DNA from 3 places in the Cytobacillus sp. FSL R5-0377 genome. Region 3 is predicted to be linked to each of the others. Evidence: riboswitches for the same ligand, from Rfam matches in the RefSeq annotation. Region 3 holds a riboswitch; each other region holds the start of a gene.
The links. A riboswitch is a leader RNA that binds a small molecule or an ion and turns the genes downstream of it on or off. The one in region 3 is predicted to bind thiamine pyrophosphate.
Positions count from the first base shown of each region.

Region 1: it holds a riboswitch for thiamine pyrophosphate, as region 3 does, so the genes downstream of both, NSQ49_RS04955 (ABC transporter substrate-binding protein) here and thiM (hydroxyethylthiazole kinase) in region 3, are expected to answer to the same signal.
Region 2: it holds a riboswitch for thiamine pyrophosphate, as region 3 does, so the genes downstream of both, tenA (thiaminase II) here and thiM (hydroxyethylthiazole kinase) in region 3, are expected to answer to the same signal.

Region 1 covers NZ_JBBORA010000001.1:1,008,088-1,012,932, reverse strand. Annotated here, with positions in the region: gene NSQ49_RS04975 (TatD family hydrolase) at 1-313, opposite strand, end outside; gene NSQ49_RS04970 (ABC transporter ATP-binding protein) at 325-1,059, opposite strand; gene NSQ49_RS04965 (ABC transporter permease) at 1,056-1,823, opposite strand; gene NSQ49_RS04960 (thiamine-binding protein) at 1,820-2,113, opposite strand; gene NSQ49_RS04955 (ABC transporter substrate-binding protein) at 2,128-3,126, opposite strand; TPP riboswitch at 3,237-3,345, opposite strand; gene NSQ49_RS04950 (YkvA family protein) at 3,423-3,836, opposite strand; gene NSQ49_RS04945 (NAD-dependent deacylase) at 3,984-4,706, shown strand; gene tatA (twin-arginine translocase TatA/TatE family subunit) at 4,817-4,845, shown strand, end outside.
Region 2 covers NZ_JBBORA010000001.1:2,031,955-2,036,799, forward strand. Annotated here, with positions in the region: gene NSQ49_RS10465 (gas vesicle protein GvpP) at 35-541, opposite strand; gene gvpA (gas vesicle structural protein GvpA) at 582-842, opposite strand; gene tenA (thiaminase II) at 1,199-1,888, opposite strand; TPP riboswitch at 1,947-2,049, opposite strand; gene thiW (energy coupling factor transporter S component ThiW) at 2,200-2,691, opposite strand; TPP riboswitch at 2,805-2,920, opposite strand; gene NSQ49_RS10485 (alpha-hydroxy-acid oxidizing protein) at 3,148-4,266, opposite strand; gene NSQ49_RS10490 (PaaI family thioesterase) at 4,441-4,812, shown strand.
Region 3 covers NZ_JBBORA010000001.1:125,029-129,873, reverse strand. Annotated here, with positions in the region: gene thiE (thiamine phosphate synthase) at 165-824, opposite strand; gene thiD (bifunctional hydroxymethylpyrimidine kinase/phosphomethylpyrimidine kinase) at 808-1,635, opposite strand; gene thiM (hydroxyethylthiazole kinase) at 1,648-2,460, opposite strand; TPP riboswitch at 2,567-2,679, opposite strand; gene NSQ49_RS00615 (OsmC family protein) at 2,794-3,264, shown strand; gene NSQ49_RS00610 (Cof-type HAD-IIB family hydrolase) at 3,282-4,031, opposite strand; gene NSQ49_RS00605 (CBO0543 family protein) at 4,175-4,690, shown strand.

The DNA.
Region 1 (4,845 bases), 880 kb from region 3:
TTACTCCTTCAGATTTTAAATAGTATGGAAGGCCAACCTCGCCAACAGCAGCCATTTGCTCTTTGTGAATCTTCATCCAGCTGAAAAGCTCTGAAATTTCATGATCACTGGGCAGTGCCTGTTCAGGATGAAAACCAAAGGCAGGTTTAACAAAAGGATAAATTTCCGAAAGAGCAAGGTTTCGTTTACAGGAGGCTAAATCGCTTGAAACTGTTACAAGGGATAGCTGAAATGGCAGCTCATTAAACATTCTTTCTAAATCCATATGACTATATTTATCAAGGTGAATATGGGAATCAATATATTTATCCATGCTCCTGCCTCCTAATGGTTTTTCAGCGCATGATGGATACTTCTTTTGCAGGCAAGGAATTCCTCATTGAGAAGAAGTTCCTCCACCCTTGGCCTGTTAAAGGGTACCACATATTCATTCATTACTTTAGCAGGCTTACTGCTCAGGACCAAAATTCGATCAGACAAGTAAAGGGCTTCTTCAATATTATGTGTTACAAACAGAATTGTCGGTTTATGCTCGTTCCAAATATCAAGAAGCCATTTTTGCATATCATGGCGGGTGAGCTCGTCTAAAGCTGAAAAAGGTTCATCCAGCAATATGATCGGCTGCGGGCTCAATAATGCCCGGATAAAGGCAGCCCTTTGTTTCATTCCTCCCGACAATTCATGAGGATATGCATTTTCATAGTCGCCGAGTCCTGCTTTTTGAAGCATGTTTCTGGCCGTTTCCGGATCGGCTTTTCCCATAATTTCCTGGCCAAGCATAACATTCTGGAGGATGGTTCTCCATGGCATCAGGGAAGGTGTCTGGGGCATATAGCTAATTGAACCGCGTTTTCCGCTGATTTCTGTATTCCCAAGCTTAATGGAACCTTCATCTGGCAGGAGCATACCGCCAATCAGGTTGAATATAGTGCTTTTTCCGCTGCCGGATGGACCAAGAATCGAAACAAATTCACCTTCATTTACTTGAAAGCTTAAATTGTTTAATACTTGATTGGAATCAAAACTTTTCGATATAGAATTAACCGATAATTGTATCATTTCCTGCCACTCTCCTGGGACTTCCATTTAATAAGCAAACGTTCAGCCAGTAAAATGGCTCCAAAAAGGAGCAAACTTAACAGCATAATCGCAAAAATGGCTACAAAAACACGGTCTGTCCGAAATGAGGAAGAGGCTAGGGTCATATAAACCCCTATTCCGGCTTTAGCTCCAAGCCATTCAGATATGACAGCACCCATCACACTATAGGTTGCAGAGATTTTTAGGCCTGAAAATAAAGATGGAAGGGAATGGGGGAGCTCCAGCTTCCAAAATAGCTGTCCGCTGCTCGCCCCTGCCATCAGCATATAATGCCTGAGTTCTCCCGGTGTTTGCCGAAAACCATCCAATGCTGCAACAGTAATCGGGAAGAAGCATACCAGCGTAATGACAATAAGCTTTGGCAGTATGCCAAATCCGAACCATACAACCAGTAAAGGAGCCAGAACAATTATTGGCACATTTTGAGAAAGGATAAGAAGCGGGTAAACAGACTCCCTAATAAAAGGCAATAAATGCAGTATCACAGCTGTTAGTAATCCAATGACAGTGCCTATGCCAAATCCCCATAGTGAAAGCAGGATTGTCGATTGAAGATGCAGGCGGAAGCCCTCCCAGCCTAAAAACGCCTCCTGAATAATGTCTGTCGGGGGAGGAAGCAGCCAAGATGGGACATCTGCCAGATTCACCGCCAGCTCCCAAAAAATGAATAAAAGAAGGAGAACCGCTGCCGGCCTCCATCCTTTTCTGACTGCACTGATCATGAACGGTACTTCTCCGTTAAATCACTCATTTGAATTCCAGCAGGCTGATATAGGATCTTAACCTGTGAAATGACATTGCTGCTTCCTTTTTCAATCATTTTTCTGTTCATGTCAGCAATGATTTTTAATAAATGTTCTAAATCGCCTTCCATCGTTGTTTCCAGGGGATGAACTTCGTATTTAACACCCGATTGCTGAATGACACTGATTGCTTCATCAACATATGGTATAACATTTTCCCCATCTTTTGTTTTTGGTATGATTTGAATGCTTACAAGTGCGTTTGCCATTTTATAAACTCCCCTTATTCCGGCAGGAAGTCATTTGTAAATGCTTTGCCGGCATCTAATTCTTTTTCTAAAAGACCATTTTCATGCATCCAGTGTGCATAGTTTTCCCAGACTTCAAGCTTTTGTTCTCCCCATCTGGAAGCATCATCCTGATAGCGCGGAGATAGCCACTCCTGGCTCTTTTTGACCAAGTCACTGTCAAGGTCAGGAGCATGCTTTAACAAAATATCAGCTGCTTCGCCAGGTTCGTTGATTGCAAATTCATATCCTTTGGCTGCTGCTTTTACAAATGCTTTGACAGTCTCCGGATCATCTGCAATCATTTTTTCACTAGTTGCCAGTACAGGCGTGTAGTAATCCAGTTTATCAGAGTAGTCTGTAAGGTAGACCATATTAATCTTTTCCCCTCGAAGCTCAGCTTCTACACCTGTCCATCCGTAATAAATCCATGCGAAGTCTATATCTCTTTTAACGGCTGTAAAAAAGTCTGCATCTCCCATGTTCACAATTGACACTTTATCGACATCAGCATTTTCCTTTTTCATTAGAGAGTCAATTACTGATTTTTCTACAGGTGCCCCCCAGCCGCCATAAGTTTTTCCTTCAAAATCTTTCGGCGATTTAATATTTTTTTCAGCAGGGGATGCAAAACCGGAAGTATTGTGCTGAATGACAGCAGCTATTGAAACCAGTGGCACACCCTGTACCCGCGCTTCCGTAATGCTTTCCTGATAGCTGACACCGAAATCTGCCTTGCCTGATGCGGTCAATTGATCTGCTCCTGCCTCACCTGGCATGATGATTTCGACATCAAGTCCTTCTTCTTTAAAATAGCCTTTTTCCTTTGCGGCGTATAAGCCGGTATGATTGGTATTGGGTGTCCAATCCAGAACGACAGTAACCTTTTTCAATTCTTGTTTGCTGCCTGCATCTTCTTTTCCAGTCTGGCCGCTGCCGGCACATCCGGTAAGCAGCAGAAGAAGCGCAGAAATAGCAGCTATACATTTTTTCATAATGAAACCTCCAAAAGCTTTTATGTAGTAAGGAAAGTGGGTATTAGTCTGCCCTGAAAATTAAAAAACGCCCCGGCATAATACCGGGACGCATATAAAAAAACATTTATGATGTTTAAGAATATGTTCCCTACGCCGGTATTAGCCAGATCAGGTTCAAAGGGTCAGCATCTTAAGGATGAAGTCTCAACCGGCACACCGGTTCCCCTACATTTCTTGCTATATAATTTTAACAGACATGAATACTTTCCATCATTATTATAGCAGACAATATAAAAAAGGACAGCATTTGAAATTTATTTCATTTCAATTGTCCTGCTGTCTTTCCAGGTTTTGAATTTCTCAAGCTCCCCTGATATTTGACTGACGGCAAAGCCCAGTACTGCTGCGTCATCCAAAATCCCCATTCCAATTAAAAAGTCTGGAACCAGGTCGATAGGGGAAACAAAGTATAGAATGGAAGCAATAATAAAGATAATTGATTTTTTGGAGATATGCCGGTAATCACCTTTTGACCATGCCCTGACTAAATCAATCAGCAGCTGAAACTTTTCCCATATATCATTTAATGAGGATTTGTTTTTATCTGCTTTAAGTGTCGCCTTTTTTAGCAGTCCTTTCGTTTTTTCGGGATCCTCTGCGTAGCGTTTTGCCCTGGAAGAAAATTTTTTATAGCCATCCTTATAGTCTTTCGTTTCTATTTCAGGCATAGCCATCACTCCTATATTGATAATTCGGGTAAACAGTTATAATCTATTATTTACCGCATACGTGACATGACATAAACATTTAACCTGAAGAAAAAAATGGAAATAAGCATTAAGCAGTATCAATATATTTAGTGGGAGCTGGTATTTATGATTGAAAAATGGCTGAAGGAATCAAAATATACAGTAATACTAGCTGGAGCAGGGATGTCAACGGAAAGCGGGCTGCCTGATTTCAGGTCAGCCAACAATGGATTATGGAACGGGAAAGATCCTGGAAAAATTGCCAGTACGGAAGCATTAAATCAAAATGTGAATGAATTTATAGATTTTTATCGGCACAGGGTAATCGGACTGAAAGAGTGTAATCCTCATAAAGGCCATTATATTCTTGCTGATTGGGAAAAGAGAGGCATGATAAAGAGTATTATAACTCAAAACGTTGATGGATTTCATCGGCTTGCTGGCAGTAAAAATGTATCAGAGCTTCATGGTAATCTGCAGACACTCCACTGCCAGGAATGTAAAGAAGTGTTCCCAAGCGAGGGTTATTTGCATGGGCATACTCAATGTAATTGCGGGGGAATGCTTCGTCCTTCAGTAGTTCTGTTTGGAGAAATGCTGCCGGAGCAGGCATTAGATTTTGCGGCAGATGAATCAGACAAGGCAGAACTATTTATTGTACTGGGATCATCCTTGACTGTGACCCCGGCAAATCAGTTTCCGCTGATAGCGAAACAAAACGGAGCAAAACTGGTGATAATTAATATGGAACCCACTGATTTTGACTTTTATGCAGATGAAGTAATCCATGACCGCAAAATTGGTGACGTACTCGAAGAACTAGATGGCCTTTTAACAGCGGGAGAATGAGTATCTTATAATAAGTCTCGTACTATGATTTTTTGAGCAAGTCCCCTATAATAGACAGTGAACATGATTACTACCGCTTCAAGCGATATGATATATAAGGAGTGTTCAGCATGTTATCAAACATCGGAATTCCAGGCTT
Region 2 (4,845 bases), 1.9 Mb from region 3:
AAATCACCCCGGTTCATAAAAAAAAGACTTATTGTTACTTGGATTCCACCAGATCGTTCAACATATTTTCAATTCTTTGCAGACGTTCATTTAAGTGTTTGTTCTCTTCCTTGATTTCCTGATACTTCTCATCTCCTCCGCGATCCTTTTTAGGAGAAAGAAGTCCGTCCTCAATTTTACTCAGATAACCCTCAGCTAAATGTTTAACACTGTTTTGTGCTTGCCCGGCAAGAAGCTCCTGGGCCGTCTTTTTAAATTCCTTTCCTGCAACCTTTACAAATTCAGAATCGCTTAAGTTTGAAATGATTTTTTTGCTCGTCTGAGGATTCGCAAGCAACCCTATTCCTGCTCCTACAACCCCGCCCACAATAGCCAGATTCATAGAAAAGTTAGAGCCTTCCTTCTTTTCTTTCAATTCATTGCCGTTTTCGGCTTGCTCATTTTCTTCGCTGCACTGATTTACTTCCTGATTTTGTGTTGCTTCACTGCTCTGATTATTAATTTCATTTCCTGTCTGATTGTTTGCTTCTTGATTTTCCATGTTTACTGCCTCATTTCTTTTTAATGTTTAATTTTTTTCTCTATACGCTAAATTGCGGTTTCTGATTTTGTCCTCTATCCATAAGGCCATCCTCTTGCACTTCATCTGTTAATAAACCAACCGCTTCAGCATAGCGCAGCCACGTATCCACACTGGCAATGACCACTCGCGCTTCAACTGTCAGAATTTCGATCCCGACAAGAGAAACTCTCACAAATGCATCAATCACAATTCCTTTGTCTAAGATCCTGTCTATAACTTCTGCAAGGCTGGAGCTATCCGTACTTTTTTGAACACTCATATTTCCATCTCCTTTCGGCTTTTGCATAGCGGGACGATGTACGAGTAAATTTAGGGTTTAAGTTATAAATACCTTCAGGCCAGAAGGTTAAAACGGGGCATAAATTACCATTCCCAATCTTTTCTTGAAATTTTTCATCACTTCGCTTTCCAGTAATATTAGAAAGTGATTAAACATCCGTTTCTGAGTATCAACCGTTTGATTATTACAATTTCATTACATTCGTTTAGAGCCACTCTTTGAGCATTTTTAAACGTTTTTTATAACAAAAAAGAGGCGCACTATTTAGTGCACCCCCTACTATGAATTTTAATTTTCGAAACACCTGCAGTAAGAGCTTCAGGCAAATAATGGTTTTATGAAGTTGCTGCCGGAATGCCTGCCGGCCACTTTTCACAGGTATAAGCCATCTCCCAGAAACCAAGCTCCAGCTGGCAGCTTTTCCGGAAAGCATCCTTCATCCGCTGTCTTTCTTCCGGTGATGCCCCTTCAGCAAGCTCATCCAAACGGTTTCTCATATTCATGGTCACCGCTTCGACTCTTAGATTTGCATAAAATGAGATCCATGGATAAAACGGATGGTTCTCATCTGGCTCATATTGCTTCATGAGCTCAAGCCCAATCTCCCAATATGTCCATGGACAAGGCAATAATGCAGCGAGGATTTCACCCATTCCGCCTGTGTGGGCATGATACATCATATGTTTTACATAATGATCAGCTGTCGGAGGGAGCGGATACCCCTGCAATGCTTCATAATCTACCCCAATCTGCTGGCAGAAATTATGATGAGGATGCACTTCGCTGTTCAATACAAATTCTATCTGCTGATTAAAATAAGCAATATCCTTGCGCTCCGCAGATTTTGAAATGGCAATCCCATAAATATGCATGAATGCATTCAAATACTCAAAGTCCGCTTTAATGTAATGAGCAAGCGCCTCTTTCGGCACATCTCCTCTCCCAATGCCCTGGACAAATGGGTGCTCAAATATCATCTGAAATAAATCTTCATTTTCTTTGCGCAAAATCTCTGAAAAAGTCATAAAAAATAGCCTCCTATTAAACTCAGAAGCTGCCGGGGAAAAAGCATGAGGATTTAGATTGAGGTCCTCACTGCTTCCCTGCGCTGGCATTATCCAGATCAGGTTCCAAGGGACAAAGGAAAAAGCTCCTTATCTCAGCCGTAGCGCCCCTAGCAGTTTTCTAACGTTTTTAATTGTTTTTTACCTAGCTTGAAGTTTTCCTCTCATAACTTTGGGATATCGCTATAAATCCGTGAAAAATGCTCATAAAGTCAGGTTATTCTTCTGGAATTCCTCGTCCTGAGCATACCCAACCGCATTCCATCCCAAAATCATCCCATTGCTCGAATCAGATTTTTCTCTTTAACCTTCGCCAATACCATCCAGCCTATCGCCGCACCGGCAATGCTGCTGATCAGAAACGGCGGCATGAAGAAGAATGCACCAGCTGAACTGCCCATGAGAAGCTTTGCGTACGGAACGGCAAACAATGCACCAATTATGCCGGTGCCCACTACCTCTCCAATGGCAGCCCATATTTTCCGTCTGAATTTCAAATAAAGAACACCAGCCAAAAACGCACCGATCATTCCGCCTAGGAACGCAAGCAGCGTCCCGAATCCAAGCAAATTACGCAGCAATGCAATCATAAAAGCGACAGCTGCTGCCGGCAGGGGACCAAGTGTCACCGCTGCCAATACATTTACCGCATGCTGGACCGGATAGGCCTTAGCTGCTCCTGCGGGAAACCAGAGCAAATGGGATCCGAGTGTCCCTATTGCTACAAATAAAGCCATCGCAGTTAACAATCGGGTTTTGTTCATCTATACCTCCTTTCTAAAAGGGCAGCCTGATTGCTTATCAGGATGAGAAGTATGTATACAAAAAAGCCAGATCCCGACAAGGACCTGGCTTGGTTAAAGTAAATGAATCGACATATAGTCAAATCCTACTTCCCTCCGCTGGCATTAACCAGATCAGGTCCATAAGAGTCGGAAAGCTATACGCGCTTTCCTCTCAGCCCACGCATTCGGGGCACCCCTAGTAGTTACATAGATATTTAATTTGATAAGCTACTTCAAGCTTATCAAATTATTCCGTCAATGTCATCAATCTTTTCGCTTATATACTTTTCTTGATGGATTGAATTAAGCGCTCATCATTTTCTGCTGCGGAGCTTTGAACAGATTCGTCATTAATTAGCGCAATAGGCTTGTCCGTTTTCATTTTGGCTCTTTTTCATAGACTATAATTTTTCATGGCAGGAAGTTTGATAACACTTAATACTTCATTCGAATTAGCTGCAGACCGGCAATATCCTTTAAGCTCCCTACCCCTGCCAGGGAAAGCGACACTTTTGTTTCTTCTATAAAGTTGGCAAGTACTTTTTCAACTCCAGCCTGCCCGCCAATGGCCAGGCCATACACATACGGCCTCCCCAGGCAAACGGCGTCGGCTCCCAGCGCCAGAGCTTTAACCACATCTGAACCTCGTCGAATGCCGCTGTCAAACAAAACCGGGATCCGCCCTTTAACTTCCTTCGCAATCGGTCCGAGCGCATCAATCGCCGCAATCACTCCATCAAGCTGTCTGCCGCCATGATTGGAGACAATGATTCCATCTATCCCTCTTTCAACGGCCAGCCCGGCATCTTCAGGGTGGAGAATGCCCTTTAATAAAATGGGCAGGCTTGTTTTCTCCTTTAATCTCGCAATATGCTCCCAGCTTAATGTTGGATGATGAATATTATTAAGGATTCCCTGTACGATATCGCCATCCTGGAGAGAGGCCATAAAGACTGGATCACTTTCATAATTAGCTTTTCCATAGCCAAGCTTTAAGGGGGAAAAGTTATTTCTTAGATCAGCCTCCCTCCATCCCATCATCACCGTATCAACCGTTAACACAATGGCCTCATACCCCGCTTCCTCCGCGCGCCGGACCATGCTGAACGATGCTTCTTCATAATTGGACCAATATAGCTGGAACCATTTGGGACTCGTGCCTGTGGTGCTGGCTATTTCTTCAATGGAATAACTGGAAACTGTGCTCTGGATAAATGGAATGCCAAATGAAGCTGCTGCACGTGCAGATGCCATTTCTCCCTCATTATGTTCAAGCCGCTGCATTCCAATCGGAGCAAGGAAAATAGGATAAGGATATGTTTTTCCAAATATGTTCACACTTATATCCGGCATGGAAACATCCTTCAGCATTCTCGGCACAATTGAGTATTTTGCAAAGGAGTCGATATTCTTTCTAAGCGTTTCTTCCCCGCCGGCTCCTGATTGAACATAGCCAAAACCGTCTGCTCCCATCACTTTCTCCGCTTCCTTTTCAAGCTCCTTAAATGAAATAGGAAAGTTTTCAGCGAAACTAATATTCTCTACTTTTGCCATTTTCCCGCCCGCCTTTTTTTGAATTTATTGAAAATAATATCATTTTTATGGATTATTTGAAACCATGTAATAATTTTGGAGTCTCTCCCTGGCAAAAAAAGAGTCTCAATAAGCAGGGATTTCACAAAGAATCGGGAATAACCATCTTAACTAAATGAAATTGGAGTGTACCAAATGTTAATCAAGCAGCCTTTTGATGAGTTTCTGAAATTCCATTACGAAAGAGTCAGTAAAAGTAATATGAAAGTCACTTTGCCAGTCCAGCCGCTCTTTATTAACAGCGCTGGACTGGTTCATGGAGGAATTATCTCTACTCTTGCAGATGTAGCGATGGGAAATATTTTTGAGCCGGGTGAAGATCAGCTGCAGTCTGTGGTGACCGCTGATTTAAAGGTAACGTTCCTAAAGGGCGCGACAGGGGAATATCTAATTGCCGATGCTCACCTCGTTAAAAGAGGACGAACTCTCAGCCATACGGATTGCCTGATTTATAACGATCAGGATCAGGTGGTTGCCAAAGCATCGGGGATTTTCGCGTCGATCTAGGGAAACTTCCAATTTTCTGTAATTTAATGATTA
Region 3 (4,845 bases):
AGTCTAAAGAAAGCGGTGTGATAAATATAACAAACTTACTGCCATTAATTCTGAATTTGCACATCTTTGCCTCTATGCCTTTTGGCCAATAAGACAATAAAAATTTTTCTAACTAGAAGACTCCGGTGCTTGATGAGCAGGGCGGCTTACAAATAAAGCCCATATTATTGAACACTTTTCTGTACGGCTTCTTTGAGCTCTCCTGCTGATTTTTCCGGGGATTCCGCTAGGCTGATTGCCGTAATGACTGAAACGCCGTCTGCGCCAGCATCCATTATCGGAGGTGTATTTTTAGCATTTATTCCCCCGATACCCACCACAGGAATCTCGATGGAAGCAGATCTCAATTCTTTTAAAAACGTAAGCCCCTGCACAGCTTTGGCATCCTTCTTTGTGCTTGTCGGATAAATAGGGCCAATGCCTAGGTAGTCGGCCCCCTGCCTGATCGCTGCTTCTGCTTCCATCATATTATGAACGGAGACACCAAGAATTTTGCTGCCAATTATCCTGCGGACCACATCTGCCGGTTCATCCTCCTGGCCAATATGGACACCATCTGCATTTAGGCGAATAGCCAATTCGATATCGTCATTAACAATAAAAGGAATACTGCTCTCTCTGCAGATTGCCTGAAGTTTTTTTGCAAGGCGTTCCTTCTCATTGCCATGCAGGCATCCTGCTCCTTTTTCACGGAATTGAAACAGGGTGATGCCCCCTTGAATCGCTGATCGGAGAATTTCTTCAGGATCTTGATGGCAATTAACGCTTCCCATGATGAAATATACCTTTAGCCAGTCTCTCATTTGTTTAGTATTGACTTCCATGTATGAGGCTCTCCTTTTTCTTGGCATTAAAGGCCCAATGATTGGTTGGCCCATGGCCGCTGCCAATTTTTAAGTCATTTTCAATTGCTGCCTGGATAAATTGCTTAGCGCGATCTGCAGCCAGGGGTACAGATAGGCCGTCAGCGAGGCCAGCTGTGATGGCAGCCGAAAAAGTGCAGCCTGTGCCGTGCGTGTTCACTGTTTCGATTCTATTACTCTTGAATTCGGTAAAACATTCTCCATCAAATAATAGATCCGCAGCCATTTTTCCCTCCTCATGGCCGCCCTTTATGATGACATGTCTTGCTCCAAGCCTGTGCAATTCATAAGCAGCCTTCTTTTTATCATCCATAGACCGGATGATAGTATCCGTTAATACCTCTGCTTCTGGAATATTGGGTGTAATCACCATGGAAAGCGGAATCAAATGCTTTTTCATTGCTAAAATAGCTTCAGTCTGAAGAAGGCTTGCTCCGCCCTTAGCAATCATCACAGGATCAATGACGATATTTTTCCAGCCGTAATTTGCCATCTCCTTTGAAACAGTTTCAATGATCTCAGCACTGAACAGCATTCCAGTTTTGACTGCATCCGGACTTAAATCTTCTCCTATGGATTGTATTTGGGATGCAACCGCATCTGCGGTCATTGGAAAAACTCCCTGTACTCCTCTGGTGTTTTGGGCGGTTACGGCAGTTAAAGCTGACATGCCGAATACACCCAGTTCCTGAAAGGTTTTTAAGTCTGCCTGAATACCTGCACCTCCTCCGCTGTCTGATCCCGCTATAGTTAATGCTTTGTTCACTTTCATATGTATTGCCTCCTATCCTTCCGTTTTTTCAATTGAACCGCGCATTTCAACATCTTCAGCTGAAATATTATATAAGCTGTTCAAAAACTCTATCTGGAAAGTGCCCGGGCCCCTGCCATCTGTTTTTTCTGCTGCGATTTCGGCGGCAGAGCCATATACGACCAGAGCAGCAGCTGCCGCTATTACAGGATCTTTTTCAACTGCTGCGAAAGCTCCTACGACAGAAGTCAAAAGACATCCGGCACCCGTTACCTTCGTTAATAGGGAATGTCCATTGCGGATGGTAAATGTAGTATGTCCATCTGTAACAATGTCCTGTTTGCCTGTTATGACGGTGACTGAACCAAGTTTATTTGCTGCAGATTTGGCAAGCTCTAATGTGTTTCCTTCTGCTTCTCCTGCATCGACGCCCTTAATATTCCATTGCTGTCCTGCGGCATTGGCGATTTCTGCCGCATTGCCTCTTATGATGCTAATATCTAATTCTTTCATTATTCGATTGGCAGTTTCTGTGCGGTAGGCAGTGGCGCCGGCGCCAACAGGATCAAAAATAACCGGCACCCCATGCTGATTGGCTGATTTTCCTGCGATAAGCATACTTTTCACTTCTTTTTCAGACAGTGTTCCCATATTCAGAACCAGTGCCCCGGCGATTTTAGCCATATCACCCGCCTCTTCATGCGCATAGGCCATGACAGGTGATGCTCCAATAGCCAGCAGGCCATTGGCAGTGAAATTGGTTACTACTACATTGGTGATATTATGTACTAATGGATTTATCTCTCTTACTTTCTCCAATAGGCTGGTAATTTCTTGAATGTTCACATCTATTCCTCCTCTGCAAATGCTGCTTAATAGTTTCTTAAGGGAACACAAAAAGCCAGATCCCATATATGGACCTGGCTGAATAATCTGTAGAGAGTCATTTGGTTCTCCGCAATTACTACTTTCCTACGCTGGTATAATCCAGATCAGGTCCGAAGGGTAAAAAACAGTCCGGTTTCTTTCTCAGCCCGCGAGCATCGGGCACCCCTAGCAGTAAAACTATTAAGTTGGCTGTTTTTATCTTAGCCTGAATCGTGAAATCTGTAAAGCTTGCAATTCTGCCGCTTCCTCTTTAAGGTGTAAGTAAGAATACATAGCTTGGAGGATTCAGATATGGCTGAACACCATTTTTACTTGAAAGCACATTGGCCTGGTCTTCGCAATGATGTGGGGGAAATAGAAACAGGCGGCTTGAGAACAAAGGTATCCATTCCACCGGAAATGGACGGTCCCGGAATCGGAACGAATCCGGATGAAATGCTGCTTGGGGCGGCGGCTGCTTGTTATATTATTACCCTTGCAGCCATGATGGAACGCAGCCGGCTCGATAAAGAGGACCTCACGATGGAGTCAGTCGGAATTGTGGATGTCACAAAAGGTGTGATTACGTACAAAAAGATTATTCATCGTCCAGTTATCGTGCTGAAGGCAGACGCCGATGGAAAGGACTATACACTTGCTAAGAAGCTGGCGCAAAAAGCGGAAGCATCCTGTATGATCTCAAGGGCCATTAAAGGAAATGTGGAAGTCGAAGTACAGGAAACCATCCGCAATAATAAAACAAACGAAACACCGGCAGGATAGCCGGTGTTTCGTTCAGATTAAAGAGCCCATTTACGGATGGCCAGTGCAACGCCGGCTTCATCATTCGTTCCTGTTACAGCATCGGCTGTTTCTTTAACAATGTCCTGTGCATTTCCCATCGCTACTCCCCAGCCTGATTCCTCAATCATGGCAATATCGTTCAAGCTGTCTCCCATGGCCATTACATTTTCCATTGAAATACCAAGGAGTTCGGTTACTTTGAGGATTCCTATGGCTTTGTTGATGCCTAAAGCATTGACTTCAATATTGGTTAAGCTTGAGTTGGTAATTTCGAGATCGCCCTTTGATCGAAGTTCCTTATGGATCAGTTCCCTGATCGCATCATCTGAAATATCAAACCCAAATTTAAGCCATTCATGGTCATGGATATTTTCCGGCATTTCGTTCATCCACACCCGTTCACAGCTGGTTGCCCAGAAATTGGTCTTGTGTGTCTGAGACAGATTCCACATCCATTCCATTACTTTAGAATCCACTGGAGCTCTTAAAATGGATTCACCATCAGGTCCAAATATTTCGCTGCCATTTACCGTGATCAAATAAGAATTTAATTCAAGAGAATCAGCATGATCGCCTGCCGTTAATCTGGATCTGCCAGTGCTCAAAATAACTTCGATGCCTTTCTCCTTTGCCTCTTTTATAGCTGCACGGTTCTCTTCAGGAATTTCTCCTTTGGAATTCAGTAATGTTCCATCCATATCAAGGGCGATTAATTTAATTTGCGGTGGAATTTTAGAATCTTTCATAATCCTCTTCCTTTCTTCTATTAACACAATAAAGCCATTATATAGGTAAGCCGGCTTTCCTTCAAAGAAGGCGCATTCCAGATGAATACTTTTAAGGAAAATGGAAATACCTGTATGTATTAAATATTAAAGGTGATGTTACTATGTATCTCGCACTTGTGATGATCGTATGGATTTTGTTCGCTTACCGCTTTATTGACTGGTCGCAGTGGAGAAAGCAATATCCGACTGTTTTATTTTTTATTGCAATCAACCTGACCTACAATATGCTCTATTTTAATCATACACTATGGGCTTTTAGAGGCATTACGGCGGAATGGCTGAATCATTCAATTATTAACTTAGCCTTCACTTTTTTTATTACACCTATGGCTCTGATCATTTATCTGCAGCGCTACCCTGAATATAAAAAACAGGGATACATATACTCTGCTGTATGGATTGGCTTTTTTACGATTATTCAATCACTGTTTGCCCACAAAGGAATGTATGTGTACGATAACGGCTGGAACAGCTGGCATAATATTTGGCTGAATATCGCTTTATTTGCTGTATTGCGAATCCACTATCGAAGACCGGCGGTTGCCATGCTGATTTCCCTGCCTGCTGCGGTGGTATTCTATTTATTATTCCCTGTTCCATTGGACAGCCTAAAATAAATGCATACATAAAGCGAGGTGTACTGGAATGATTATTCAGAACGATTTGTCTGTTTTCTTATTTTTGCTCCTTCTGTTCGCAACCTATGCATCGATGTGGTTTTATTTAATTAGGAAAAAAACAAATAAATAATTTAGCGCAGACCAAATGGTTT